Regions from separate parts of the Viridibacillus sp. d25.2 genome, predicted to be linked through region 3. Evidence: predicted binding sites of a transcription regulator. Region 3 holds the regulator's gene; each other region holds the start of a gene.
The links. Region 3 encodes LexA, which represses DNA repair genes until DNA is damaged. Its sites were predicted from a motif close to CGAACATATGTTCG; they were not measured.

Region 1 (7,634 bases), 1.7 Mb from region 3:
CACAGAGAGTAAGCAAATAAAACCTATTGTAAGCAGCTGAACAATTGGTGAATTTGGAGGGATTGTCTCCGGTTTATCTCCATTTAATATATTGATAATCCCTTGTTTCAGATATGGAAGTCCTTCTTCTTCTAGAATATGATTTTTATTTGTAAGAATTACTCCGCCCCAACCAGTTCCAGGTATTAAAAATACTTCTGAATGGGAATCCGGAGTTGATCCAGAATGCCAAATTATTTTATCGTTGGAATATGGATTAGTTATCCTTAATCCAGCTCCATAGTATCGATTTTCGGATATTTTAAAGAGTGGAGATAAATAGAGATTCATAGTTTCTTTATTTAAAATACTGGAGTCATCTTCTTGATTAAGAAATTTGATGTAATGGACCATATCTTCAGCACTTGCAGTTATGTAACCATATGGTGCTCCTGCATTATCGTATGGTACGGAACTTTTTCGTGGGAACCCTAGCCAGGATTCATAACCAGCTAAATATCCTTTTTCATATGCAGTATCGTTGTCTGCCGCAGCATTCATCATACCTAATGGAATAAATATTTGCTTTTCCATGTATTCTGAATACGTTTGCTTTGTAACTTCTTCTATGAGAGCACCAAGTATTAAGAAATTCGCATTACTATATTGATGTTTATTTCCAGGAGGAGCAGTAAGCTCAATGTTTGATAGACTTTCTACATAATGCTTTATAGCATTGAAATCTTTAGATGCCTTGTCGGAAATGGATAATCCTGAATAAGTACTTATTCCACTCGAATGGGTAAGTAAATGCTTTATCGTAATTTTTGAAGCGGCTTGTTTATCTTTAAGGGTAAACCACGGGATATACTTTTGCACCGGATCCTCTAGGTTAATGGTGTTCTCTTCAATTAATTTCATTATAGCTAAACCTGTTAATGATTTACTTATCGAGCCAATAGTAAAGGGGGTTCGTGTAGTTACTTTTTCCTCGGATTCTCCCGTTACACCCCAAGATTTAGAATAAAATAGTTCATTATTATGCACTAGGGCAATAGAAGCTCCTGGAATACGATAGTCTTTTAAAAATGTTTCTACATAGTTGTCGATAGTTTGTTTAATATCTTGTCCCGCGAGAACCTTTGAAAATGGGAGAAATAGAACGCACATATAAAATAATAAGCATAAAGAAATACCAGTATATTTTAATTGTTTCATATAAAATTTCACCTACTAAAATTTATTCTTCGAATATAAAACACTACTAACGTACAAAGTAGTAAAGATATAGAAAAGCTGATAATCATTAGAATGGAATTCCACCAAAAATTATCTGATATGTGATAAAGAATATTGTAATTAAATGAATTATTATTTTGTGGATTAAATGATCCCGTTAAGAACATAGATAGGAGAAGCTGTGAAATGAGATAGCTGACGATTAAAGTAAAGCTTCCAATCACAAAAGAAATTCCCGTTCTACTGTTAGGTTTTCGTATCTGTTTTATTTTAGTATGAAGGTCTATTCCATTAATATCTAAAAAATCTTTGACAAATGTTTCTGTATCTCCTAATTCATTTATCCCGTCTCCTCCATGTTCACGGGATTCTTGAAAGTGTTCTACAATCTGTTGTTCAATATACTTTCTATCCTTTGAATTGATTTGATATAGCTTTAGTTCGTCAAGAACTTCATTTAAAAATTGTTTTTCTGTTAGGCTCAATTCAATATTCACTCTAAATGATCTCCTTCTAACTGACTTTGTAGTAAAGATTCTATATCCTTTTGTAACTCCAACCACTCACTGATTTTTTTCTGAAGAAATATCTCTCCTATTTCATTGATTTCATAATAAACTCTAACCTTCCCACTTTCTGTTATTTCGCGATAAGCACTAACCCAATTTTGATCTTTTAACTTAGTTAAAATTGGATAGATGCTTCCTACTCCTTTCAATTTTAAATTGTGTTCTTCTAACTCTTTCATAATTTCATAACCATAGCTTTTTTTCTTTGACAAAATAGATAATACACACATTTCTAAATGACCTTTAATTAAACTTGTTCTGTCCATAGGATGAATTTAACAGAAATATATACTTCTTACAAGTATATATTTGTTATAAATTCAATAAATGATAATAAATGGTGAGTTAGAATAAAAGTAATGACAAATTTTTATCATTACACGATCTTATTATTGTATTTTTGATTGATTACAAAAATTAAGATGGGCGCGAGGCTAATAAGGTTATGAATGTAATTAGTTTTTTTAATCATGAAGTGTGAATTAAAGTTGAAATGTCAAACGGGTTAGTAACAGAAAAGAAAGTCTCATTCAACTTTACAAGTAGTGAATACCAACATCTGTTCGTTATTTTTGCTATACTGTACATAATAAAAGAAGCAGGAGAGATGTGAGATGGAGGAGCGGAAACAAAAAGGGCGAATTATTTTTCATATCGATATGAACTGTTTCTATGCCTCTGTGGAACAATCACATGATCCAACACTAAAGGGCAAAGCAATTGCCATTGCAGGCAACCCAAAGGAGCGACGTGGCATCCTAGTAACTTGTTCATATGAAGCACGGGCAAAAGGGGTATACACGACGATGGCTGTGTGGGAAGCTAAGCGCAAATGTCCGGAACTCATCTTGTTGCCACCTAATTTTGAACGCTATCGTATTGCTTCAAAGGCGATATTTGACATACTACGAACATATACAGAACTTGTGGAGCCCGTGTCAATCGATGAAGGCTATATAGATGTTACGGAACTTGTACATGGAAAAGAAGCTATAGAATTCGCAGAAAGCATTCAAAAACGTATTTTAAATGAATTAGATTTGCCTTCTTCGATTGGGATTGCACCGAACAAGTTTTTGGCTAAAACAGCTTCTGATATGAAAAAGCCAATGGGCATTACCGTTTTAAGAAAACGTGAACTGCCCAACATTCTATGGTCTTTACCAGTCATTGAAATGCATGGGGTTGGAGAGAGCACAGCGAAAAAACTAAACGATTTGAAAATCTACACAATCGGCGATTTAGCACAAGCTTCTGAAGCCTTTTTAAAAAGCAACTTAGGTAAAAATGGAGCTAGGTTAAAAGACAGAGCAAATGGTATTGATAACAGGGAAGTCGATCCTAATGCGATTTATGATACGAAAAGCGTTGGCAATTCCACAACTTTGCCTATAGATTTAGTCGAATGGGATGAACTTCGCAAAACAATAGATGGACTCTGTGAAAAGGTTGCTAAACGACTATCAGCTAAGAATCTAGCCGGACATACCGTATCCATTCAAATTCGAGATGCTGATTGGCATAACTCTAGTCGGAGTAAAACCTTTTCCAATGCCATTTATAAGAAATCAGATATTTTTGAAATAGCTATTGATTTAGCAAAGAAACATTGGCATGGTGAACCTGTTCGTTTACTTGGTGTGACATTGAGTAATGTGATTGATCGCAAAGAAACAGCAGAGCAGCTTTCCATCTTCAACTTTGAAAAGCATGCCAAAGAGGAGCCAATTATCCAAGTAGTGGAACAGCTCCAAAAGAAATTCGGGAAAGAAATTATTTCAAAAGGCATGAAAGAAAAGAAAAAGGCCAATTACGAATCGCAAACGAGCTTTAGTAAGGACTTTTTGGAGGATCATAAGGATTGATGAAAATATTTTCAATCAATTAGGGGGAGCGAAAGGATGACAGGGAGTACTGAATCAATTAATGGTATTGTAGTTTTAGTAAACTAGCAGAGCTATGCTTTATGTGATGTTTACAATTTCAGCAGTGCTGGGAGAAAGTCTAAGATAAAAGAAATAACTTCTTTAATTGAAGTATCGTAAGTTGATCTATTCTTCTGTTAGTGAGTAGAAGTAATTATATAAAAAATCACAGTATCAGTATCGCTTTTTACATAACTAAAATATAAGTAATGCAAAGAAAAGGCGTGTATCAATGTCCATATGGTGATTGATGAGCATCTTTTTTTGCTATACTAGATATAGGACACTAGCAACACTGAAGTTTAAATAGCAAGGAATCATTATGAGGATTCTTCATATGTTGATCATCGTGTTTACCGTAAGGAGGACTTCATTTGCATATACAATTTTTAGGTACAGGCGCAGGAATGCCGTCAAAAACACGGAATACAAGTGCGCTTGCAGTTAAATTATTAGAAGAGCGTGGCACATTTTGGCTATTTGATTGTGGTGAAGCGACGCAACACCAAATTTTACATACAACATTAAAGCCAAGAAAATTAGAAAAAATCTTTATCACACATTTACACGGAGATCATATATTTGGACTCCCTGGCTTACTTAGTTCTCGCTCTTTCCAAGGGGGAGAAGAATTGCTAACCATCTATGGACCAGCAGGATTAAAAAGTTGGGTTGAGTTAACAATACAGATCTCACAAACACATCTCAATTATCCTATTGAATTTGTTGAGGTGGCTGAAGGTGTTGTTTTTGAAGATGATGACTTTGTCGTTACTGCAAAACCTTTACAGCATGTCGTGCCGTGCTATGGTTATCGTATTGAACAAAAACCACTACCAGGTGCATTACAAATTGATAAAGCAATAGCGTTTGGCGTTCCTAAAGGTCCACTTTTAGGTCAGCTGAAAAATGGTAATAATGTAACATTGCCAGACGGGCGTATTGTGAAAAGTAGTGACGTGACAGATTTACCTAAATTGGGCTTTATCGTTACGATTTTAGGAGACACACGTTCTTGTGAAAATGCCGTTTTACTTAGTGAAAATGCGGATATTGTAGTTCATGAATCAACATTCGATCATGCAACAGAAGCACTAGCTGCCAATTATGGCCACTCCACAAATATGGATGCAGCAAATATTGCTATTAAAGCAGGAGCAAAAAATCTGCTTCTAAATCATTTAAGCGCAAGATTTTTCCCTCAAGATATTAAAAACATGCTTCAAGAAGTGCATGAAGTGTTTGAAAACGCCTATATCGTAGCAGACTTAGAGGAATATGAGTGGCTTCAAGAAAAGCTATCTCCTTTTAGTCAGTAACAAGCATGGAAAGAGCTATCCAATTTTGGATAGCTTTTTTAAGTAAAGTGACAACTAAGCTGTCTAATAGTTTCAACTTTATCAATGCCCCGTGTTAAGACTCAGTAATAATCAACATATCATTTTCGTCAAATTCCCAGTTCTCACCATATGCAACTTCCCAATAAAAGCCGTTTGGATCTTGAAAATAGCCACTATAGCCGCCCCAAAAGACTGTTTCAGGTTCTTTTACTATTTTCGCACCAGCTTTTTGAGCCAATACAAATATTTCATCAACCTCTTCTTTTGACTTCCCATTATAAGCAAGTGTAAATCCACTAAAGCCATTGCCAATCACAGGTGGGGTGTCTTCATTAATATCTTGGACTAAGCGATCAATTGGAAACAGTGAAATTTTAGTCCCTTGATTATTAAAGAAAATCACATCTGGATTCGCATCGTTGCCATATACAAATACTTCAAACCCTAGTCCCTCACGATAAAAATGTAAAGACTTTATCATATCTCTTACTCCCAAAGTAATTAAATTTAATCGATTCATTTCATAATCTCCTTTAAACTTCTCTATTTTTAAAGTCTTATAGATGTAATTCTATTTAAGTCTCAAATAACCTTCTTTTATTAGCTGGAGGATCCTTTAAAGAAAAAAGCATGTTCTGAAAAAATTCTTTCAAAACATGCTAAGGATGATTATTAAAATTGACGAGCAAAAATTCAAATGGAATTATTACTTGGCGATATTTTTTACGGCCATATAGTTTTCTGGCTCTACTCTTTCAGCCGTCCTCCATTTCCCGAACAACATGAGACAAAGTGCAAATGCTACTACACTTCCAGCAAAAATAAGCGCAACATTATAACTCTTATAAAAAGAGGCAAGCTTGCCAGCAATTAGTGGACCAATAATTTGGCCAAGCGCATAGAGAGTTGTTAGCGCAGATACAACACTCGCGCTCTTTGTTGGAAATAATTGTCTTGCGTAAGATGTGGTCATCGTCACGATACCAACAAACGTCATACCAAATAAAAATGCCGATGTCATAACACCAAAAATAGTCGGTGAGATGATTGGAAGAATAATTCCGATGGCTTGCAAAATATAAGCAATTGAAATTATACGAACAGGTGAATATTTTGACATCAACATAATCCAAAGTGGTGCAGATGGAATAGCACCTATACCGACAACAACCCAGCTATAAGCCGCATATTCTCTTAAATTAGGTATTTCATGAATAATATCAACTAAAAATGTCCCGGTTACAATATAGCCAAGCCCCTCTAATCCGTAAGCAAGTGCCATCCAAGGCATAAAACCTTTCCATACCTTCTCGGATACAGCAGCCTTCTTATCCTGTTCATGAGCTGTGAGCTTACGCCATAAGAACATCGTCGTCAACACGAACAACACGGATAATACACCAAGTCCAATCCAGGCCCCTTGCCATGAAAAAGCCGATTCCAAAATAGGTACGAAAATTCCCGATAGTGCAATTCCTAAACCAATACCGCTAAAAATATAACCTGACCATTTCGTCAATAAATGTCCAGCCAAATAATCCATTAACATACTAGAAGTTAATACAAACATCAAGCCACCAGTGATACCGGCAATCAAGCGCAAAATAAGCCAGATCCACAAACCATCAAGCATTCCCATCCCAAAAACAGAAAGAACATTAAAAAGTGCGCACCAGCCAAGAATGGTTTTTGGATGACGGCTAATAAAGCCAGCCCATAGTGCTCCAATAAAATACCCTACATAATTTGCAGAAGCCAGCATACCAGCAGTTTCTACAGACAATCCAACATCTTGTCGCATAAATGGCAAAATCGGAGTAAGAGCAAAGCGGCTAATCCCCATCGCCACCACTAAAAATAAAATTCCCCCAACAATCATCCCAGCATGTCGTCGATTCACCATAGCACCCCCATATGTAGAAAAAAAGACCAAAAAACATTAATTATAGTATAAATTAGTCAAAGTGTTTTTGATATAGAAGAAATTGTAAAAGTGATGGGGAGAGCGAGTAGCGCTAAAAGGGGAGCGAGTAGCGCTAAAGGGAGCGAGAGTAGCGCTAAAGGGGAGCGAGTAGCGCTAAAGCCCGAGCGAGTAGCGCCAAAGAAAGCGTGAGTAGCGCTAAAGGAGAGCGAGTAGCGCCAAAGGAAGAGCGAGTAGCGCTAAAGGGAGCGAGTAGCGCCAAAGGAAGAGCGAGTAGCGCTAAAGAAAGAGCGAGTAGTGCTAAAGCCCGAGCGAGTAGCGCCAAAGAAAGCGTGAGTAGCGCTAAAGGAAGAGCGAGTAGCGCTAAAGGGGAGCGAGTAGCGCCAAAGGAAGAGCGAGTAGCGCCAAAGGAAGAGCGAGTAGCGCTAAAGGGAGCGAGTAGTGCCAAAGAAAGCGCGAGTAGCGCTAAAGCCCGAGCGAGTAGCGCCAAAGAAAGCGTGAGTAGCGCTAAAGGAGAGCGAGTAGCACCAAAGGAAGAGCGAGTAGCGCTAAAGGGGAGCGAGTAGCGCCAAAGAAAGCGCGAGTAGCGCTAAATGAGGCGCGAGTAGCGCTAAAGCCCGAGCGAGTAGCGCCAAAGAAAGCGTGAGTAGCGCTAAAGGAG
Region 2 (7,634 bases), on a different replicon from region 3:
AAACAGTTTTTGACATTAATCCAAAATTAAATACAGTAGGATTGAATGAAGCTATTAATCGACTGCAATTTCTATGTGATACGGTAATTTCAGAAGATTTTAAAACATTATTAGAAGAGATTAATAAAGAAAGAAACAAGTTAATGCACTTTGAAATATTTCTAGATGATAATGAAGTTAAAAGTTTAATAGTTAAAATTAAGTTATGTCATAATTTAACAATAGAATTTTTTAAAAATAAAATTGAGCAATTTGAAGATGAAATTAAATATAAGAGGTTTGAATTAACAACAGTAGAATATGAAGGAATTATGGAAGAATCACTTAGAGTTCGTGAACTACTGGAACTACAGGCTATACATGATGATATGGGGTTGTTAGAACAATCCGAAGATGGAAACTATAATTACGATTAGGTATTCTTTAAATACATTTGTAAAATTATTAGTCAAATAGATGCGTACATACGATAATTGAACAATCTGGAAAGGTCTATCTTCAATTATCTCTTGGTTGATTCTACATGGTTACAATACGTAAAATTCTTCAATGTATATTGCAAAAGTTGGGAGTGCCGTTTATGTAAATAAATTTTTCAAGAAATACAAGAAACCTTGCGGAATGGCGAGGTTCTTTTTTATATTGGCCGTCTAAATATTGGTCTTTCCACGGTTTTCACTGATTCGTACATTACTCACGTATAATTTCACCCATTTAATAACAATATAAATTCACTTGCTAAATCAAACGTATGTTTGTAAAATATAAGAACAAACGTTCCTCTGAAGGAGTCCCTTTTATGTCTAGCATGTACGATAATCTGCCGGATAAACCTATCATTTGTATCGACGCAACGTCATTTTATGCTAGTTGTATAGCTATGATTGAAAACTTGGACGTGATGACAGTGCCTATAGCTGTAGTTGGAAACTTAAATCAAGCAGGCAGTGTGGTATTAGCAGCCAGTCCAGAAATGAAAAAACGGTTTGGTGTAAAAACAGGTACAAGGAAATACGAGATTCCTAAACATCCTGATATACGCTTGTTTGAGCCTAAAATGTCTTTCTTTCTGGAAATGTCTATGGCAATCACGCGATTAATAAGCGATTTCGTGCCACCAGAGGCTATCCATGTCTATTCAGTCGATGAATCATTCGTTAATCTTGAAAAAACGAACAGGTTGTGGGGGAGTCCAGAAGATACTGCTCAGGCTATTCGTCAAGCAATTTTTAACCAATTCCGCATTCGTACTGCTGTAGGTATGGGTCCTAACATGCTACTTGCAAAACTGGCACTCGATCTTGAAGCAAAGAAAACTGGTTTTGCAAAATGGACTTACGAAGATGTGGATAAAAAACTTTGGCCAGTCCATCCTTTATCCGAAATGTGGGGTATTGGCAAACAGATGGAACATAATTTTAATAAAATGGGGATCTATTCAGTAGGAGACTTAGCACGCACGGACTTAAAAAGACTTGAAAGGGCATTTGGTGTAATGGGTACACAATATTACTATCATGCATGGGGGATTGACCTTTCAAATTTCGGTGAGCCATTACTATCTAAACAATTGAGTTTTGGAAAAGGCCAAATGCTAATGCGGGATTATCATACACGTAAGGAAATTCTAGTTGTACTTTTAGAAATGTGTGAGGATATAGCACGAAAGGCAAGGGAAGCGGGTTATGCAGCACGTACATTAACGCTAGGGCTATCCTATAGCAAGCACGCCATGACAAAAGGCTTTTATCGCTCCAAGACTTTAAAAGCGCCTACAAGTGACACAATGGAGCTTTACGCAGTATGTAAAGAGTTATTAGATAAATACTTTGCAGGTGAGCCAGCACGTCAACTGTCTGTACGTATTACCAACTTGGAACCTGAACAGAGTATACAGTTAGATTTGTTTGATGTAGACAAAGTTAAACGTAAGACACTAGCACACACGATGGATCACATAAGAGAGCGATTTGGAGCAACATCTTTGTTACGTGCCACTTCCTTTACTAAAAGTGGTACTGCGATTCAACGTGAGCAATTAATTGGTGGACATAGTGGGTGAACGATTGGAATGTGTCACATTTAAAAATTCATAAAGATGGGATATAGTATGACAAATTTCGATAGAGGGAATAAAAAATGGACTTCGCTAATGCTTCCAGAACATCTAACTATATTAAAGCATTGGAAAAAGGAACAAAACTATATAAAACGCCCTGAATTAGATGAATATCAATTAGAGGACTTTCAAATGATTATGTCTCAAGCACTTACGACTCATGAGCCCGTGCTCATCACCACTTGGAATAACGGTGAATTTTTCACTACCGAGGGGTTATTACAAGCTGTTGATCCTTATCATGACGACTGCCTAATTCAAAGCTCGTTAGTGAATAAACGAATACAGCTCTCCGCAATCTGCGATATACGCCTATGTGATGATTTTCTATGATAACGATTGATGAACATAACCAATTGCACCAATACTTGATATTAGAATTAGCAATTCAATCTTTACAAAAAGATCATTCACATTTAGGGAAATTGAAAATGAAAAATATCTATTTAGTATTGGTGGATACATTATTAAAGGAATTGAAAAGTGATTATTATAAATCAAAACAGCTATTAAAAAGAAGGGGAATACAAGTAATAGGATGGCATCGAACGAGCGAGTATTTCAGTGATATTCAAATACGAACAGCTGGAGAAGATCTTCATCTAAATTATGCGAATCAAGCATTAAAAACAGCGGTAGAGGAAGAGTTATTCAAACGGCTACAGTAATAACAAAGCAAAAGCACAAAAAGTGTATAAACATCCTTTTGTGCTTTTATAGAGAATAAAACCTATATTTTTAGTTGAATCGCATAAAGTAAATTATTCCCGATCTGATAGTAATATATGCGCTAGTCCTAAAATGTATTCAAGTTTTGATTTTAAGTATTTATTACGAATAGTTAAATGGCTCTATCTAAAGTGATAGCCTATTTATGATTGAACAATACCGTTTAGGCATATCTTTATCAATATACGGAAGTGCAAATTAAGTAAATCTAAATCTTATAGAGTGGACCATTTCCGGACTATGAAATCTATATAGCTTGTTAAAATAATAAGTAGTAAAGCCAATAATTATCATTGGACACACTATAGAGCAAGGAGTTTTGAGCTTTTCACCTTCATAAATACGGTATAATTATGTTATGTAACTTGCCGGGTGGGAGGGCCCTATTTCCTTCCTCTTTACTTAATAGAGAAATGGGGTGCAGCAATTTGAAATTGTAGTGTCTAGTGAGTAAGCAAGCAAGTTCCGCTAAGTCATCGTACAGTCTTTGATCAAATCACATAGAAACCCGTGGCTTTATCCCGGGGGTCTTTTTTCTTTTCTTAGATTAATAAAATACCTGAAAATTAGGACAGAGCCTATCCAAAACGTTACACCTATGTTCTCTCCTAGAATAAGCCATCCAAGTAAAGTTCCAACCGCAGGTTAACTTCCTTACAATATCAGTTTCACATTATTTACCCAGTAATTATTTGACATACAATTAATAGTTTGGTAGTTTGAAATTATCTAAGATAATTTTTAGATAATTTAGAAAATTGGAGATGTTAAATATGAAGAAATTATTTTTATCAGAAACAGAAGTTTTCTCAGCTTTCGCAGACTTACCAGATGTCCTGATTCAAGATGCAAAAAATGCAATTTCTTATTTTATTCCGGCAGATGAATTAAGTAAATTTGAGACAAAGTCAATTGAACAGGAAGAGGATGTCTTAACTTTTTTAATACCGAACGGGGATTTAGTTGATGAAATCAACGATTTTTCTTACTCAGAAAAATCATCAGTGTTAATTAAGCACCCGGGTGGTAATACGAATTATTTTATTACTCAAGATAAAATGCAAAAATATAAAATAAAAACTTTTGAAGAAATGGAAAAAATAATTGAAAACTGTCTATCGTTTGTTATACCTACTGGTGACGAATTACTGGAAGATATCCCTAATTTAGCTCCATCAATGTTGCAGGCTAATACTCCACTAGAGATGCCGATACCTGTTCGGAAAAAAGCTTAATATAATTTAAAAAAGGCTACATTACATATATATATGTAATGTAGCCTTTATCTACTTGTTCTATGGGGTGAATTATGATATCCCTTTTTGAACAATAGAAATTCTAAGTCCCGAGCCATGAAGGCAGTTTAAGGATATTCACTTTGCTCTTAAAAAATATCAAGCCCGCCAATCCATGTAAAGTAGAGTGTAAATGTACCTAAATAATATTCTTTTTGCCATATGTTTAGAACATCCCCTAATGCATATAAACTTACCACAGAAAAAGTCTTAATAATGGATTGAGTCAGGCGGTAACCTTTCCAAATCTACTAATAAATCCTACATTACATTCTAAGGAACTAATTTATCTATTATTGTAAATTTTGTCATAGAAAAAACACCTCCAATTGTTAGTTTTTTGCATAACAATTGGGGTGCAGTTCAATCGTCCCTAATTTCTTATTACATGCTTTATTTTTCACTAACCCTTTACTTATATTTAATTAGCGGAGTACGATATCCTATTATAGCAACGAATATAATTACAAAACCTGCTAAAGCTAGTGCTGTAGCAGAACTAATATAGCTTCCTAACATTCCCCAAAATAGTATTCCTATTGGTGATAGTAACGATGAGATACTAGCAATACCTAATATACGGCTACGATAATCCTCTGAAGGAACTTCGAATAAAATAGCTGTTGATATAGTACTAGTAATAGCAAAGAAAAAGCCAACTCCAAAGAAAATTGCATAAAGTGTCCACTGATTTGGATTTAGGAAAATCAGGGTAAATAAAGCCCCTCCGACAAGTAAGCAATTAACATAAAGCATGCCTCGACTTCTTTTAATTTTTAACATGCTAAGAAGTAGGGTTGCTACCAATGCACCTATCGAGTAAAATGTTAAAATTGTTCCATATATGTTTGGAGATAGTAACAACTCATTCTGCACAAGATTTGCTAAATTTACATTGTAACTCACTACCGCTAAATTTGCTAATGTAATTAGTAAAGTCGACCAGAGAATTAATTTATTTTGATAAAAATAAACTAATCCACTTTTTAATTGGCTAATAAATGTTTCTTTATGGATATCTAGTTGTTTTTTTTCATTTTCTTTAATGAAGAGTGTTGAAATAGTTGCTACCAAAAATGTAATACTATTAAAAATGATAAATTCGCTGAAATTAAAATAGATTATAGCGAATCCGGCCAATGAAGGGGCTGAAATAGAAACAAATCTAAAAATAGTTTCATTAATGGACGCAGCTTTGGTTAGATCTTTCCCTTGCATTAAAGATGGTATCATAGCTCCGTATATAGGTCTAAATGCAGCATCTAAAATAGAAATAATAAAAGTAATTATATATATTTCACTTAATTGAAATTCACGATTTATTAATGATAACCCCCAAGCAAAGGTAATAAAAAAACGTATGAAATCCATCCAAATTAAAAAATTTTTTTTCGATACCTTATCACCTATTACTCCAGCAGATATTGAAAATATGATTTTAGGAATCATTCCTACAAATATTACGGTTCCTAAGATAAATGGAGATTTAGTTTGTTCAAGGACATACCACACTAGAGCAAAGTTATAAATTAAGCTCCCAATACTGGAAATACCTTGACCAAACCATAAATATATAATTGAAGGTACTTGCATCCTTTTCATAAAAAAAACATCCTTTTTCTATACAAACTTAATATATGGGCATCTACCTATTAGAACTATTCACACAAAAAATTGATTAATTTTCCAGGGACGAATATTACTTTATATACTGATTTATTATTTATATACTTATTAACTTTTGGATCTGCTAACGCTAATCCTTCTACAGTTTCTTGTGAAGTTTCAATAGAGGCTCTAATAACAGATTTCAATCGTCCATTAACTTGAACAACAATTTCCGACTCATTAATTTCCGAAATTTCCGGATTATGAACTGGCCATTTTTCATATGTTATAGTATGGTTATTTCTAATTTTCTCCCATAACTCTTCAGCCAAATGCGGTGCAATTGGCGCAAGCATTTTTATAAAACCTTCAATTACTTCTTTTGCAATAACTTTTTCTTTATATATTGTGTTTAAAAAAGTCATTAATTGAGCTATTCCTGTGTTGAATTTTAATTCGTTAAAATCTTCTGTAACTTTTTTAATTGTGTAATGATATGATTGTTGTATTTTCCCATTAATTTTTACATCTTGAATATTTGATTGTAGGTTACCTTCTTCGTCTAATACTAGATTCCAAACACGTTTTAAAAATCTTTTAGCTCCATCTAATCCATTAGTTGTCCATGGCGCAGATGCATTAAGAGGACCCATAAACATTTCATATAAGCGCAGACTATCTGCTCCATGACTTTTGACAATATCATCAGGATTAACTACATTTCCTTTAGATTTACTCATTTTTACATTGTTAGAACCCAGAATCATACCTTGATTATATAATTTTTGGAAAGGTTCTTTTGTTGGAACAACACCGATGTCATAGAGTACTTTATGCCAAAATCTTGCGTAAAGTAAATGCAATACCGCATGTTCAACACCGCCTATATACAGGTCTACTGGTAACCATTTTTTTAAAAGTTCTGGATCAGCAATTGCAGTATCGTTTTTTGGATCAATATATCTTAAGTAATACCAGCAAGACCCAGCCCACTGTGGCATCGTATTTGTTTCACGGCGTCCCTTTTTTCCTGTTATAGGGTCAATTACGTTTACCCAGTCATCGATATTTGCTAATGGGGATTCACCTGTCCCTGATGGATAAATATCGTTTGTTTCTGGTAGCATTAATGGTAGTTCATGTTCCGGAACAGTTGTCATAGTTCCGTCATCCCAATGTATTACTGGAATCGGTTCACCCCAATAACGTTGACGAGAGAATAACCAATCACGTAAACGATAAGAAATTTTTTTTCTACCCAAATTATTTTGTTCTAACCATTCAATTGCTTTTCTAATTCCTTCTTCTTTATCTAAACCATTTAAGATACCAGAGTTAATGTGGGGACCTTCACCGATATATGCTTCTTTATCAACATCGCCACCTTCAATAACTGAAATCATTGGTAATTCGAATTCTTTAGCAAATTCATAGTCACGCTCATCATGTGCTGGAACAGACATTATTGCACCAGTCCCATAAGATAACAACACGTAGTCAGCAATCCAAATTGGTATTTTTTCACCATTTATAGGGTTAAGTGTATATGAACCTGTAAATACCCCGGTTTTTTCCTTCGCTAAGTCAGTACGCTCTAGGTCGGATTTTAGCTTTACTTTATCTATATAAGCATTTACTGCAGAACGCTGCGAATCTGTTGTAATTTTCCTTACTAATTTGTGCTCTGGTGCAAGTACCGCGTATGTCGCACCAAATAATGTATCTGGTCTTGTTGTAAATACTTCAAATTCTAAATTTACACCATCGATTTTAAATGTTATTTCAGCACCTTCAGAACGACCAATCCAGTTACGTTGAATATCCTTTAAACTTTCTGACCAATCCAAATCCTCTAAATCACTAAGTAATCGTTCTGCATAGTC
Region 3 (7,634 bases):
CATCAAATCACCATCGCCACAAAGTGCAAACGTATAATGATCCACTACTTCATGTTCTGGTTTATTATAAACACCCGCTAAGTGGCTTTCCGCCATTGCCATACCGACAGCCATCGCAATACCTTGACCTAATGGGCCTGTTGTTGCTTCAACTCCAGCTGTATGACCGTATTCTGGGTGACCTGGTGTTTTGGAATCCCATTGACGGAAATTTTTGATTTCCTCCATTGGTAAACCATATCCACCTAAGTGTAATAAGCTATATAATAGCATTGAGCCATGACCTGCTGATAAAATAAAACGATCGCGGTTAAACCAATTAGGGTTTGAAGGATTGTGACGAAGTTGTTTTGTCCAAAGAGTATAAGCCATTGGCGCAGCCCCCATTGGTAATCCTGGGTGACCTGAATTAGCTTTTTCAATAGCATCAATAGACAAAGTTCGAATTGTGTTAATAGCAAGCTGATCTGCTTGTTGAGTCATTTTTAATAGACATCCTTTCTTAAGCTAAATATTGTACTATTACAGTGTAGTCAACATTCTTATATAAAACAATGCTTTCTATAAATTGTGCTTAATTTAAAAGATTATTCTTATTTTGTTTTTGACGTAATTTCTCAGGAGTCACTTCATTTCCCTCTGGATCGAAAACGCGGACATTTTCAATTGTCTCACGCATTGAAGATCGGAATGTGTCTAAATACTCTTTTCGAAGTGCTGTTTGCTCCTTTGCTTCCTCTACAGTCAAGCCTTGTGCTTTTGATTTTTTTGAAAGTACACTTATACGTTGTAATTTTTCTTTTGATAACATTATTTTCTCACCTTTCATACAGACATTAATACAAAGGTATGCAAAAAAGACCGCAAGCGCAAGCTTTTAGTCTTTTTTTTGCTCTTTTAACTCCATAAATCTACGATGAATCGTCGCTTTACTAACTTGGAAACCTAATCCTCTTAAAGTATCTGTAATTTCTTCAAACGTCATACCCTTTTGTCTAAGTTGGATTATTTGTTCAATTGGAACATCTATCCGATCTCGTCCTTCAGGATTCCCTCGATCTTTTAAATTTTTCTCTGGTCTGTACCCGTTCTGAACAGCTCTCCGCATCCCTCTGCGGATTTTAGCATTATGTAATTTACGTTGATACTCTTCAACAATTGCTAATATTTCTAACAACATAGCATCCATTTCATTTAATCGAACATGACCTGCATCACTTAAAGTAAAAATGTCTGTATTCGTTTTTTGCAATAAATGAAGTACCGCCATTCGACCATTCCCACGTCCTAAACGTGTTTCATCTTGTACAAACAGTGTTGGTTGATCATAGTCCTTTACACATTCGAGTAAATCAAGTAATCCTTCACGATCAATATCATATCCACTATGTCGATCTGAAAAGACTTGAGCAACTTCATAGCCTTTACTCGCTGCAAATTCTCTTAACTCAATCTCTTGCCTTTCAAGCGAAGTATCTTGTGTATCTTTTTCTGTACTAACACGACAATAGAGTATTGCTATTTTCTGTTTCATTTTTTATCACTCGCCACTTCTACCCCTATATTTTGAACTTTAATATTATCATGTTCTGGAACTATTAGAGTATGCCCCGCATATATCGTATCGTCAATTAAATTGTTTTCATTCTTAACCTTTGATATCCATTCATGGTCAGCCATTTTACCTTTATATCTATTCGCCAGAGAAATTAGAGTATCCCCGTCGTGAACTTTAATCTCTTTATATGAAGTATTCCCACTATTTGCAAACACTAAAATCAATGTGAAGATTACGCAAAACCCAAAAAGCAATGTAATATATTGATATTTTTTTAACCAACTCATACTGATTCTCCCCTTTATTCGAATACCTGTTCGGAATGTATGTTCTAAATATAAACAGAACACTTGTTTTTGTCAACGACTTTTTCGAACTTATGTTTGCATTGTTTGTTCGCTAATGCTATACTATTAATAACTTTTACATAGTATGAGATAAAGAGGTGATTGGATTGAAAAAAGTATCGAAAAGACAAGAAGACATATTGGGTTTCATCAAAGAGGAAGTTCGCACTAAAGGATACCCGCCTTCCGTCCGTGAAATTGGTGAAGCAGTTGGTCTTGCATCAAGTTCTACAGTCCACGGACATCTTGCTAGACTTGAGAGCAAAGGACTAATTCGACGAGATCCAACGAAACCTCGTGCAATCGAAATATTAGATCAGCAAGATTCTACAATTGCAAAACAAGGTGTTGTACATGTACCACTAGTTGGTAAAGTTACTGCAGGCCTTCCTATTACAGCAATTGAAAATATTGAAGAATACTTCCCAATCCCAGATTCTTATGGGACAACTGAAGACCAAATTTTCATGCTTGAAATCATGGGTGAATCTATGATAGATGCTGGTATATTAGATGGAGACTATGTAATCGTGAAACAACAAGCCACTGCAAATAACGGTGAAATTGTTGTAGCGATGACAGAGGACAATGAGGCAACTGTTAAGCGATTCTTTAAAGAGGAATCTTATTTCCGCTTACAGCCTGAGAACTCTTCTATGGAGCCAATTATTGTAGATCAAGTTTCCATTTTAGGTAAAGTAGTCGGTTTATATCGTAACGTTTTATAAAAGTCAACCATACAGGATTGTAAGAATCATTGTTAATTTATTTGATTCTTACAATCTTTTTATATACATAACGAAGATATATTTAATATAATCGATCGTTCCTTCTCACGTAACTCCTATTGTATTAGTATTCGGACCTAGTCCCCATTTTATTTGAATTTAGTACGCTACTGTTTCTTCAAGAACACATGTAAAATCAGCAATAGGTAATATAAGGGCGCGAATAATAATGCAAATTAATTTCAAAAATGAAGATGACGTTTTAACATTAAAAAATAATAACTATGCCGATTACTTAGACAGTTACTTGGAATTTTCCTTTTATCATAAATCAAGGAGAATCTAAATGAAAAACTTTATTATGCTATCGATATCTATAGTTTTATTATTAATTAGTGGATGTTCTCAAACAAATCTAAAAGAAAATAAAGATTTTACAGAGATCATTGGTGATATATCGGTATCTAAAATTGAAGTTGTTGATGGGAGAAACAGGAAAAGACATAGTATTACTGAAAAAGAAAAAATAAAACAATTTAATCAGCTTTTAAATGCACGGGCGTATAGTGAATTTGAAGAGCATGAAGTAATAAAGGGATATATCTATAGTGCTACTCTTTATAGCGACAACAAAGATGTTAAAATAACATTTCAAGACGGTGAAATAAGTATTGATAAAACTTATTATTCACTCGATAAGCCGATATCAGAAAAAGCTATATCCAATCTGTTAAAGTGAAAAAAACAGTTTAAAAGAGGATTGATGTATCAATCCTCTTTTTTGAAGAGTTGCAGTTTAATCAATCTCTTTTACAAAAACTCACTCCACATCAAAACCAAACCCATGTATTTTGTTCAATCTTTATTCAAAATATGTGGGTTTCTCAATTATAAACTAAGCGTTTGCAGCATACTTTTAATCAAACTTTATTTCAAAGCTACAGTGGGATTTTAGCGTGGTTAGCAGGAGGAATTAAAGGTAATATTATCGCAGGTATTATTGGGGCTTGTTTTTGGCGGAAAATTATTAGGCAAATGGGGTTCAACATTAAGTGATTTTTATATTATCCCGACTTTAATAGGTGCAATCGTATTAATCCTAATCGTAAGTGTCATTACGAAATTGATGAATAATAATACGTGATAAAGACCTGGGCTAGTTGCTCAGGTCTTTGTTTTTTTATCCATAATTAGATAAAAAAGAGCCATCGCTATATTCAGCTTTGGCTCTTTTAATACACTAATCTAATTACAAGCCAATGTCATGTTTATTTTCATCTTTTCACATCAAAACCCTCTAACCTATCTATTTCTATTTAAGTTGTACTTAAATTAAATCGCTTTCCATAACGATAAGGAAAATATCCAGTTTGGATCGCCGTTTCCTTGATAACTTTGAACCGCTTCATATTTTTTTCCCTGATGTTCTACTCTATTACCCTTTGTATATGCTTTATACGGATTCCATTGTTCATAAGAGGAACTCTGCTCTTTTGTCTTAACAGTAAGAATATTACTTTTAATTGATTCATTTCCAGATGCATCAACTGCCGTAACTGTATACTTATATGTTGTATTTGACTGTAAGTTCTTGTCCATAAATGATGTAGTGTTGGATGTTCCAGCTGCTATCAGTTGTCCACTTGATGTTTCTCTGTATACAACATAATGGTCAACTGCTATATTGTCTTCTGATGGACTCCACATTAAGTCTACACTAGATGATGTTTGCCCCATACTATGTAGTCCTTTTGGTTGGGTTGGTGCTTCATTATCTGGAACTTTATTTCCTGTCTTTGCAACAACAGCTTCACTTTCTTGTGAAACATTTCCTGCTGCATCTATGGCCTTCACTGTATACTTATATTTTGTATTAGCCGTTAATTTTCCATCTGTAAATGTAGTTCCTGGTACCGTTCCAATTACTTTTCCATCACGTAATACTTGATATTCTTTTACCCCTACGTTATCTGTAGAGGGCTCCCAGTTTAATTTCACACTGTTTTCTGTAACTTTCGCTACATATAATTTTTGTGGTTGTGTTGGAGCTTTTGTATCCGAGTTTTCATTATTAATTAAATTAACATCGATTACACTATAGAAAGCGTTTGCAGTATCAGCTATATCCCAAACAGCCAAAATCACATGGTATCCGCTTCGATCTGTTGGTACGTTAATTTTATGCGATGGATTATTAGATGCTGTAGAACCGTTATGTTGTATAACTCCAATCGGATCAAGAACAGCACGGGTTAAAGGTTTATTAGGATTCCATCCTTTTTTTGTAATATAATAGTGCCATTTGCTCGTTGCATGCAGTGCAGTATATTTCCATGTGAAAGTATTTTCACCACCAGTGATTGTATTCTTAAACCAACGATCTGTAGATTGTTGGTCAAGAATTCCACCAAACATACCACCAGCTGAAGCAATTTTTCCGTCTGCCGGCCCATCTTGTGGGAACCCTTTTGGTGCTTCTAAACTCTGCGGTTCATACATTACATTTCCACAACTCAAGTTAAGCGCTCCATAATTTGAACTACATAACGCAGCACGACTACTAGGTTTTTCTACAAATCCATGAGCGTTTGCGTTCTCAGGTATTAAAGTAATTCCCAAGATACCTGTTGCTAATATAAAAGCACTTACTCCCGTTTTTCTTTTACTTATTTTCGTTAAACCAAATGAAAGTTTATTATTCATTGTATTAGTCCCCTTTACTTTTCTACTTATTACATGACAAATAAATATCTATATTCGAGGATTTTGATGCAAAAAGATAAAAACTATATTGATCAATATTAATGCTATAAAATCTAAACACTAAGCATTTTTACACTATTACTCACCTCCGTATTCAGGGTCAATATACTTACACCAATAATTATATCGTTCACTAAATAAATTTTCTTTAAATTTCCCCATTGTATTAAATGTCAATTTTCGCACTATAAAATCTAAAGACTAGCTATTTATGCCCTGTTTTTTATTTTCGTTTTTAAGAGCCAATATACTTACACCATTATATATCGGACAGTTTTTCTAAAAGTTTATAAAAATAGTAAAATTAGAGAATTCGTTTTTATACAAATAAAAAACCCATCCAAACAGATGGGGTTATTTTTGATACCTATTTGATTTAAGCTAGTAAAAATTTCAGATGTCCACCTGTATTATCCATGATCTCAATCAAGCAGATACCCATTGACCACGTATATCTCTGTCTGTGAACATTTAGGAATTCTACTTTTGGTGCTACATCTGCATCAGAATCTGCTTCCTCTATCTTTGAAGCACCGTGTTACTGGGTCGGTACGGCATGGACATGAAATTACTAAGACATTAATAGAGTTGATTATTGCACTTCGGTGGCTTAATACTACTACCCCCACCATCGTTTCCTTTACTAGGTGGTGTAGCAGAAAATGCATTTGTGCTTGTAGCGAACGATAAACTCAAGACTAATAAAGCTCCAGCAATAGACAACATCGACTTTTTCTTTTTCATCAATACCAACCCCTCCATTAATACATTCCTAGATTTGTTATATCCTGCATTTTCGTTTAAATCCTTTTTTATTTTTATTATTTTTTAAAATAATCGCACTCATTCAAACGAATAATATAGTCAGCCCTACACATCGTGTATAAATGCCTCTAATCATTCGCTAGTAAAAACTACTATCTAAAGATAACCATTTATATGCTATAGACGTTGATCTTTCTGGAAATTCACACGGAAATGATCCGCGTCATTGTAAACTCCAAATTCATATCCTTGTTCTCTATAAAATTTAATAATTTTAGGAAGTGCTTGTAGTGTTTGAGTTTTCTCATGCATTAAAACAACTTCTACTTCTTCGGTCGTTTGCTCTTTAATATTTGCTAGGATTTGGTTTGGATTTCCAGCTAGGTCCCAATCATATGAATCGATAGTCCAATCCCAGACTTTTATTCCAGACTCTACTATTTGATTACGAATTTCCTCATTCTTTAATCCTGGTGCAGAACCATACGGTGGACGAACTAATTTAGGGTTTGTACCTGTAATATCATGTATAAGAGCTAACGTCTCTTTCATCTCTGGCACAAATTGCCCGTTGTTATATAGCTTATTACTATTGTGTGTCATACTATGTGCACCAATATAATGCCCTTCTTTTACCGCTTGCTTTACATTTTCCTCAAAACTTGTATTTTGCAAATTACTTCCCTGCATAAAAAATGTTGCTTTAATATTTTGTTTTTTTAGTACTTCTAAAAATTGCCCTGTTAATTTGCTAGGACCATCATCAAATGTTAAATAAACAACTTTCCCAACTGGTTTTCCATCCGGTCTTCTTTTCTTTATCGGTGATGTTTCATTTTGCTGTGTGGTAACTGTTTTACTACTTTCTTTAGCTATTTTATGTACTATTACTTTCGCTGGAGTTGGGTTGAATTTTCCAATTAAATCGAACATGAAAAAAGCTGTTGCTAGAACAACTCCTAGCGATATTACTACCTTAGCTATTACACTAATTTTTCTTTGTGATTCTTTCATTATTTGTTTATCCTCTCACTATTGACATTTATATTAATTGTTTATAATGCTGAACCTTTGCGCACTTGAATTTATTTTCAGCCGGTTATTACAATAAATAGCTTAATAAAGAAAGATAAAGATAAAATGCAGATAAGGTCGAAACCAGTTAAAGAATAATTAATTGTATTTACTTAAAAACAAACATTCTCGTTCTAATAAAGTTGAGTTATTTCCCAAATTCGAAAATTTGTGTTTCACCATAAAAATAGTGAACAAACTATTCAATTGTCGATAAATAAACGTGTATGAAAACTATGCAACCAAAATAAAAAAATACTATCCTTCCTGATTAAGGAAGAAAGAATAGTATTTTTTTATCTATCTATTTTGTTACATAGTAAAATATTTAATAATGCCATCAACAATACCTTTTTTCGATTTCACTTGGAATTCTTCTGAATTCATTCTTTTTTCATC
Region 4 (7,634 bases), 470 kb from region 3:
GAATCTCCGCTTTGACATTCTTTAAATTATTTTCTTTAGCACCTTTTATAGTAATAAAACGTCCGTCTGGCTTACGACGTTCTGTTGGGAGCGGAATGAATTTTTTGCCACTTAAATATTGTCCAGTTAAAGAATGTTTATCTTTCATAACTTGAGCAGGTGTTCCTGCAGCAACGATTTCTCCACCATGTACACCAGCTCCTGGACCAACATCGATTAAATAATCTGCCGCTAGCATTGTGTCTTCATCATGCTCAACTACAATTAAAGTGTTACCGATATCACGCATATTTTTTAGTGTATCAATTAAACGGTCATTGTCCCTTTGATGCAAACCAATAGATGGCTCATCAAGAATATACAGAACACCTGTTAAGCGCGAACCAATTTGAGTTGCTAAGCGAATGCGTTGTGCTTCTCCACCTGATAATGTACCCGCAGCACGGTTTAATGTTAAATAATCAAGACCAACGTTTACAAGGAACCCTAGACGTTCTAGAATTTCTCTTAAAATCAAGCGAGCAATTTGCATATCCTTCTCAGAGAGCGATAAGGTCGAGAAGAACACGTATGCGTCCTTAATGGAGTACTCCGTCACTTCTCCAATATGTTTGCTATCAACTTTAACCGCCAAAGTCTCCGTTTTTAAACGGTATCCTTTACATGACGGACAATGTTGCTGTGCCATATACTTTTCCATTTGTTCGCGTATATAATCAGAAGACGTTTCACGAAAGCGTCTTTCAATATTACGTAGGACACCTTCAAAAACAATATCTTGGTCACGAACATTACCGAAATCATTCTCATAATGGAAGTGGATTTTATCCGTGCCTGAGCCGTTTAAAATCTTATCCATTTTATCTTTCGGTATTTCTTCAACCGGCATATCCATATCGATGTCGTAATGGTCACAAACTGCTTTTAATAGTTGAGGATAATATTGCGAACTCGTCGGTTCCCAAGGCGCGAGTGCATTGTCATTTAATGTAAGGTTCCAATCAGGAATAACGAGTGTTGGATCGACTTCTAATTTTGTTCCTAAGCCATCACATTTTTGACAAGCACCAAATGGACTGTTGAATGAAAACATTCTCGGTTCCAATTCTCCAATTGAAAAGCCACAAATTGGGCAAGCGTGATGCTCACTAAATAGCAATTCCTCATGCTCCATTACATCAACCATTACACGACCTTCTGCCAATCTAAGTGCCGTCTCCAAGGAATCACTCAAACGAGCTTCTACGCCTTCTTTTAATACAACACGGTCAATGACCACTTCAATACTATGCTTTTTATTTTTGTCTAATTCAATATTATCATCTAAATCACGTAACTCTCCGTCGACACGAACTCGAACATAGCCTTGCTTTTTCAAGTCTTCAAGAAGTTTCACATGTGTCCCTTTACGCCCTGCAACCATTGGAGCCAACAATTGCATTTTCGTACGTTCAGGAAATTGCACAAGACGATCAACCATTTGTTCCACAGTTTGCGACGTAATTTCTATACCATGATTTGGGCAAATCGGTTTGCCGACACGAGCATATAATAAGCGTAGGTAGTCATATATTTCTGTGACGGTTCCAACTGTTGAACGTGGATTTCGGCTTGTTGTTTTTTGGTCAATAGAAATTGCTGGCGATAGCCCTTCTATTGCATCAACATCCGGCTTATCCATTTGACCTAAAAACTGACGAGCATATGCAGATAAAGACTCCACATAACGTCTTTGACCTTCCGCATAAATCGTATCGAACGCAAGAGATGATTTTCCAGAACCTGATAAGCCAGTTATTACAACGAGCTTATCACGCGGAATTTTAACATCTACATTTTTCAAATTATTTGCACGTGCACCTTGAACGATAATTTCTTGGTTTTTCAATTCCTTCATCCTTCCGCTTTCAGTTCCAGGATTGTATCACGAAGCTCTGCAGCACGTTCGAAGTCGAGCGCTTTTGCGGCATCCTTCATTTCTTTTTCTAAAGATAATAAGAGCGTTTCTCTTTCTTGCTTTGTAAGTTTTTTACCCTTCATTACTTTCGTTACGTATGTTTCTGGTTCTTCCGCTGCCTGAGTTGCTCTAATTACATCGCGAATTTCCTTTTGAATAGTTCTTGGTGTAATCCCGTGCTCCTCATTATAGGCTGCTTGAATTGTACGACGTCGATTCGTTTCGTCGATTGCTTTTGTCATCGAATCCGTCATACGATCTGCATACATTATAACGTGACCATTCGAATTACGTGCCGCTCGTCCAATTGTTTGGATGAGCGAACGCTCTGAACGTAAGAAGCCTTCCTTGTCTGCATCCAGTATGGCTACCAAAGAAACCTCTGGAATATCGATACCTTCACGTAGTAAGTTAATGCCGATTAATACGTCGTATGTTCCCATACGTAATTCACGAATTATTTCGATTCGCTCTAACGTTTTTACTTCTGAGTGTAGATACTGTACCTTAATCCCAATTTCTTTTAAATAATCCGTTAAATCTTCAGACATTTTTTTCGTTAAGGTTGTGATTAATACACGTTCATTTTTTTCAGTCCGTAAATTAATTTCATGGATTAAATCATCAATCTGCCCTTCAATTGGACGTACTTCAATTTCTGGATCAAGTAGACCAGTCGGACGAATAATTTGCTCTACCATGTCAGGTGTATGTTCCAATTCATAAGGTCCTGGTGTAGCAGAAACGAAAATCGCGTTATGAACATGTTTCTCAAATTCTTCAAATTTTAACGGTCTATTATCAAGTGCTGACGGTAAACGGAATCCATGATCAACTAAAACGCCTTTGCGCGCTTGGTCACCATTATACATTCCTCGAATTTGAGGTAGCGTAACATGACTTTCATCCACAACTAACAAAAAGTCCTCTGGGAAGTAATCTAATAATGTGTACGGTGTTGCGCCAGATGGTCTTAGGGTTAAATGACGCGAATAGTTTTCGACACCAGAACAGAAGCCCATTTCACTCATCATTTCTAAATCATAATTTGTTCTTTGTTCTAAGCGTTGTGCCTCGAGTAATTTATCTTCTTCACGAAGTTTCTCAAGTTGCTCTTTTAATTCAACTTTTATATTCTCGATAGCTTTTATCATCTTTTCTTCCCGTGTAACGAAGTGGGATGCTGGGAAAATGGCGACATGCTCTCGTTCGCCGAGAATTTCTCCTGTTAAAGCATCGACTTCCCGGATACGTTCTACTTCATCACCAAAAAATTCTACACGCAAGCATCTCTCATCTCTCGATACCGGGAAAATTTCGACAACATCACCACGTACACGAAATGTTCCGCGTGTAAAATTAATATCATTGCGTTCATATTGAATATCTACTAGTTTACGTAACAATTGATTCCGTTCTATGTCCATTCCTGTTCGGATAGACAATACCATTTCTCGATACTCTTCTGGTGAACCGAGACCATAAATACAAGAAACAGACGCGATGACGATGACATCTTCTCTTTCAAATAATGACGATGTTGCCGAATGTCGCAGCTTATCAATTTCATCATTAATACTAGAGTCCTTCTCGATATATGTATCCGTTTGAGGTACATAAGCTTCTGGCTGATAATAGTCATAATAGCTAACGAAATATTCTACTGCATTATTTGGAAAAAACTCTTTAAATTCACTATATAATTGACCAGCAAGTGTCTTATTATGTGCGATCACAAGGGTCGGTTTTTTGACTTCTTTAATAACATTAGAAATTGTAAATGTTTTACCTGTACCAGTTGCTCCTAGTAAGGTTTGGTGTTGTTTACCTTTACGGACACCTTCGACAAGCTCTGCGATTGCTGCTGGCTGATCGCCATTTGGCTTGTATGGTGAATGTAAATCAAATGCCTGAACCATAGCCACGTCCTCCTTGTTACTAATTACATATATTTTACCATAGCAAATTGGAAATATCGAGCAATAAGCGAACATACGTTTTTCGAAATAGTTTCATTGATTCGGCGATAATTATACTTTGAGGATACTTGGTATTTAGCATTTTTCTCTTTTTTATCTTTGATAACTTCAGAATAAAACAAGAATCAATTATGCCTCGGCATAATTGCGTCCGGAATCGGCTTTGTGCTTGCACAAAGAACCCCTTTCCGATTCCATGACATCCGCCGGAGGCTTTGGGCCAACACGATGTTGGTCACTCAGTCGTTGCCACCGGACGTGGCGTTCTTAGACTAAGTTCCTCAATTTCAGCGGGTGTTTGGACACCCGCTGAAAAGCAGCTTAAATCCGCATTCATCTCACCACCTATATAGGTGGGAGACTTCTGCTGAAAGGTGTTAAATCTGCCTTTCTAACATTACTTACACCTTTTTAATTACTCACCCTTTCGCGACAGTTTATCCAATAAAAAAATCGTCCCCATAAAGGAACGATTTTTGCTATGTTATAAATTCTCTATGTATAAGCTTAAAACTTATACTAGCATGTCTAATATCAATCAATAATTGTCTAACAATGCTTATCCGACGGTTGTCTGTAATTTCTCTAATTCTTGGACGTATTGATAAAAGGCGACTTCATTTCTTTCATCTAAAGCCGAGTCAATGCAAGCTAATAAATACTCTTCAGTTTGTGCACGATGTACATGGTTTAAAAACAAATCTAAATAGATTGTATCCAACAATTTCTCAGCATTATTCATGTTATCAGTTCGTCCAAGAGCTTTTAAAAAATCAGTATAGGAATAATATTTATCCAACGATCTCACCTCGAATGCCTTTTTTCTATTATAAGAAATTTCAGAAAAATAAGCAATCTTATTTCGTATATTAGGTAATATTTAGGATTTTTAATATTATATTCCATTTATTCGTTGCGCTTTATACCAATTATAGTTAAAATGATAGTTAAATTATACTAATTTCGATTATTTTTGAAGGGAGGAATATATATTGGGAGAAAAACTGACAAAATTATCTAATTTCACTTTGTCTTTTAGTACGTTTGCACTTATGCCAGTTTTTGAGGGTAATAGCATTTACACAAGAGTAATTGAAAAGGAGAGGGAATTTCTTGTAGATGCAAGACCATCTCGAGTAATCCATAAATCTTGTTCTGACTATGGTACTTCTTTTAAGCTTGCTACTAACAAGTCAAAAGAATATCTTGGCGCACGTCATAAACTACCAATTGTTGTTGCATATGATTATGGTACACCTTGTATTTTCATGCCCACTTTATCGCCTAATTCGCACTATAATGTTTGGTTTGCTATGCATGCAATTGAGTTTTTTGAAGACGCTGGTCCATCAAGAAGTCTTGTTTCGTTTAAAAATGGACAAGATGTAGAAGTAGACGTTTCAGTCATCACAATGAGAACTCAACTAGCGATGGCATACTTTTTACAGCAACGTTTTGAGATTAAACGTCCTTCTCTTTTTTAAATTGGACTTTTGTTAAATATATTGTTAACAGCTCTTCTACTCGGTTACGTAATCGAATATTAGAATACCGACGATGTTCTTTAGTATTATTGTAAACAAAGATATATTCAGAAAATAACTCATCACGATTTCCTCGCATAATTTTAAGCCGGTTTTTTTGCAAATATTGATGAGCTGCATTTAATTCACTTTGCACTTGCTTCATCGCTTCATGCACTAAATCGATATATGGCCGCTTCAATTTGAATGTTCCTTGTTCAAATGCTTTACAGTCTCTTTCGAAAATGGAAAGTACCATTGGTAAGTAAATAACTGTTTCAAGCACTACAAGAGCTTCATTTGGGATACGCGACATGCTTCCACCTCCAAAATAAGAACGTTTGTTCCTATTTAATATTTTACTACGTTTATAAGAAATTGCAAGTAGGAAGCATACCCTTTTTACATGCAAAAAAGCCATTCAACGAATTACTCCGTCGAATGGCTTTTCATAGTTAAAATCAATTATGCCTCGGCATAATTGCGTCCGGAATCGGCCGGAGGCTTCTGCTGAAAGAAATTATAGTTTAGAACGTAAGTAAGCATTGATAAATTGATCAATGTCACCGTCCATAACATTTTGCACATTTCCTGTTTCAGCACTTGTGCGGTGGTCTTTTACCATTGAGTATGGGTGGAATACGTATGAACGAATTTGACTACCCCAGCCAATTTCTTTTTGTTCTCCACGAATTTCATCCAATTCTGCTTGTTGTTCATCAATTTTTAATTGATACAATTTAGCTTTTAACATACCCATAGCTTTTTCACGGTTCTTAATTTGCGAGCGTTCAGCCTGACATTGAACAACAGTATTTGTTGGTAAGTGTGTAATACGAACAGCGGAGTCAGTTGTGTTAATATGCTGACCACCAGCACCAGTTGCACGGTACGTATCAATTTTCAAGTCTTCTGTACGAACTTCAATTTCAATTTCGTCGTTGAATTCAGGCATCACATCACATGATACGAATGAAGTATGGCGACGACCCGATGAATCGAATGGCGAAATACGTACAAGACGGTGAACGCCTTTTTCAGCTTTTAAATAGCCATATGCATTATGCCCTTTGATTGCTAATGTAACTGACTTGATACCAGCTTCATCACCAGGTAAATAATCCATTGTTTCTACTTTAAAGCCGCGTTTTTCAGCCCAACGAGTATACATACGTAATAACATCGAACCCCAATCTTGGGACTCGGTACCACCAGCTCCTGGGTGAAGTTCCAAGATTGCATTGTTTTTATCATAAGGTTCACTTAATAACAATTGTAGTTCAAATTCTTTTAATCGTGCTACGAATTCTTTTAACTCAACGCCTAAATCTTCTTGTAATTCTTCATCAGGTTCTTCACGTAATAATTCTAGTGTCATTTCTAAGTTTTCTTGCGTATCTTCTAATTCTTTATATTCATTCACAACTTCTTTCAAGCCTTTTGACTCATTAATTACATTTTGTGCTTGTTGTTGATTGTTCCAAAATTCTGGTTCAAGCATTAATTCGTCAAATTCTTGTATTCGTGCCTCTTTGTTTTCTAAGTCAAAGAGACCCCCTGAAGTCCGCTAATTTCTTAGCTGAATTGTCTAACTCGTTACGCACGTCTGCTAATTCAAACATTGATTGTATTCCTCCAAATTTGGTTTGATTATTTCACAATAATCTGTGCCTACATGATTCCCCTTAGGACGGCATAAAACATGAGAGGATAAAATCCCCCCATGTTTTGTTAGTTGCCACCTATTCATTTAATCATACAATTAGGCTTTATTATACTGCACCGTGACAGTTTTTATATTTTTTACCGCTACCACAAGGACATAAATCATTACGACCAATGTTAGCATCCTTGCTACGGACTGGTTTTTTCTTCACTTTTTCGCCGTCTTCTTTAGGGTTAACAGCTTGGCCTTTCGCCACTTCTTCACGCTCTAGATTACTACGGATTTCAGCTTTCATCGCATATTTTGAAACATCTATGCGGATAGCTTCAACCATAGCATCGAACATTTCGAAACCTTCTTGTTGGTATTCGCGAAGTGGATCAGTTTGACCGTATGCACGTAAATGGATACCTTGACGTAATTGATCCATAGCATCAATATGATCAATCCATTTAGAGTCAATTGCACGAAGTAAAATTACTTTTTCAAACTCACGCATACGCTCTGGT

Region 1: a site for LexA is predicted at 2,340-2,353, ahead of ACZLO7_RS08265 (DNA polymerase IV). Genes of this name have one in related genera too.
Region 2: a site for LexA is predicted at 745-758, ahead of ACZLO7_RS22170 (Y-family DNA polymerase). Genes of this name have one in related genera too.
Region 4: a site for LexA is predicted at 5,794-5,807, ahead of ACZLO7_RS19125 (YhjD family protein). Genes of this name have one in related genera too.

What each region holds. Positions count from the first base shown of each region.
Region 1 is NZ_CM196652.1:1,667,899-1,675,532, forward strand. It holds gene ACZLO7_RS08250 (serine hydrolase domain-containing protein) at 1-1,197, opposite strand, end outside; gene ACZLO7_RS08255 (hypothetical protein) at 1,206-1,715, opposite strand; gene ACZLO7_RS08260 (PadR family transcriptional regulator) at 1,712-2,053, opposite strand; gene ACZLO7_RS08265 (DNA polymerase IV) at 2,402-3,652, shown strand; gene rnz (ribonuclease Z) at 4,087-5,031, shown strand; gene ACZLO7_RS08275 (VOC family protein) at 5,126-5,572, opposite strand; gene ACZLO7_RS08280 (YbfB/YjiJ family MFS transporter) at 5,759-6,955, opposite strand; gene ACZLO7_RS08285 (hypothetical protein) at 7,162-7,539, shown strand.
Region 2 is NZ_JBVDMV020000003.1:63,697-71,330, forward strand. It holds gene ACZLO7_RS22165 (hypothetical protein) at 1-416, shown strand, start outside; gene ACZLO7_RS22170 (Y-family DNA polymerase) at 809-2,062, shown strand; gene ACZLO7_RS22175 (YolD-like family protein) at 2,111-2,452, shown strand; gene ACZLO7_RS22180 (YhjD family protein) at 2,449-2,787, shown strand; partial or broken gene ACZLO7_RS22185 (EamA family transporter) at 3,365-3,493, opposite strand; gene ACZLO7_RS22190 (hypothetical protein) at 3,622-4,083, shown strand; gene ACZLO7_RS22195 (MFS transporter) at 4,555-5,745, opposite strand; gene leuS (leucine--tRNA ligase) at 5,802-7,634, opposite strand, start outside.
Region 3 is NZ_CM196652.1:3,409,363-3,416,996, forward strand. It holds gene tkt (transketolase) at 1-483, opposite strand, end outside; gene ACZLO7_RS16845 (DUF896 domain-containing protein) at 575-811, opposite strand; gene ACZLO7_RS16850 (YneB family resolvase-like protein) at 878-1,534, opposite strand; gene yneA (cell division suppressor protein YneA) at 1,531-1,845, opposite strand; gene lexA (transcriptional repressor LexA) at 2,013-2,633, shown strand; gene ACZLO7_RS16865 (hypothetical protein) at 2,980-3,372, shown strand; partial or broken gene ACZLO7_RS16870 (GlsB/YeaQ/YmgE family stress response membrane protein) at 3,537-3,777, shown strand; gene ACZLO7_RS16875 (lytic polysaccharide monooxygenase) at 3,966-5,336, opposite strand; gene ACZLO7_RS16880 (hypothetical protein) at 5,976-6,140, opposite strand; gene ACZLO7_RS16885 (polysaccharide deacetylase family protein) at 6,339-7,175, opposite strand; gene ACZLO7_RS16890 (N-acetylmuramoyl-L-alanine amidase family protein) at 7,548-7,634, opposite strand, start outside.
Region 4 is NZ_CM196652.1:3,876,917-3,884,550, forward strand. It holds gene uvrA (excinuclease ABC subunit UvrA) at 1-1,888, opposite strand, end outside; gene uvrB (excinuclease ABC subunit UvrB) at 1,894-3,876, opposite strand; gene ACZLO7_RS19115 (IDEAL domain-containing protein) at 4,496-4,678, opposite strand; gene ACZLO7_RS19120 (competence protein ComK) at 4,929-5,420, shown strand; gene ACZLO7_RS19125 (YhjD family protein) at 5,398-5,775, opposite strand; one part of gene prfB (peptide chain release factor 2) at 5,980-7,005, opposite strand; one part of gene prfB (peptide chain release factor 2) at 7,007-7,081, opposite strand; gene secA (preprotein translocase subunit SecA) at 7,232-7,634, opposite strand, start outside.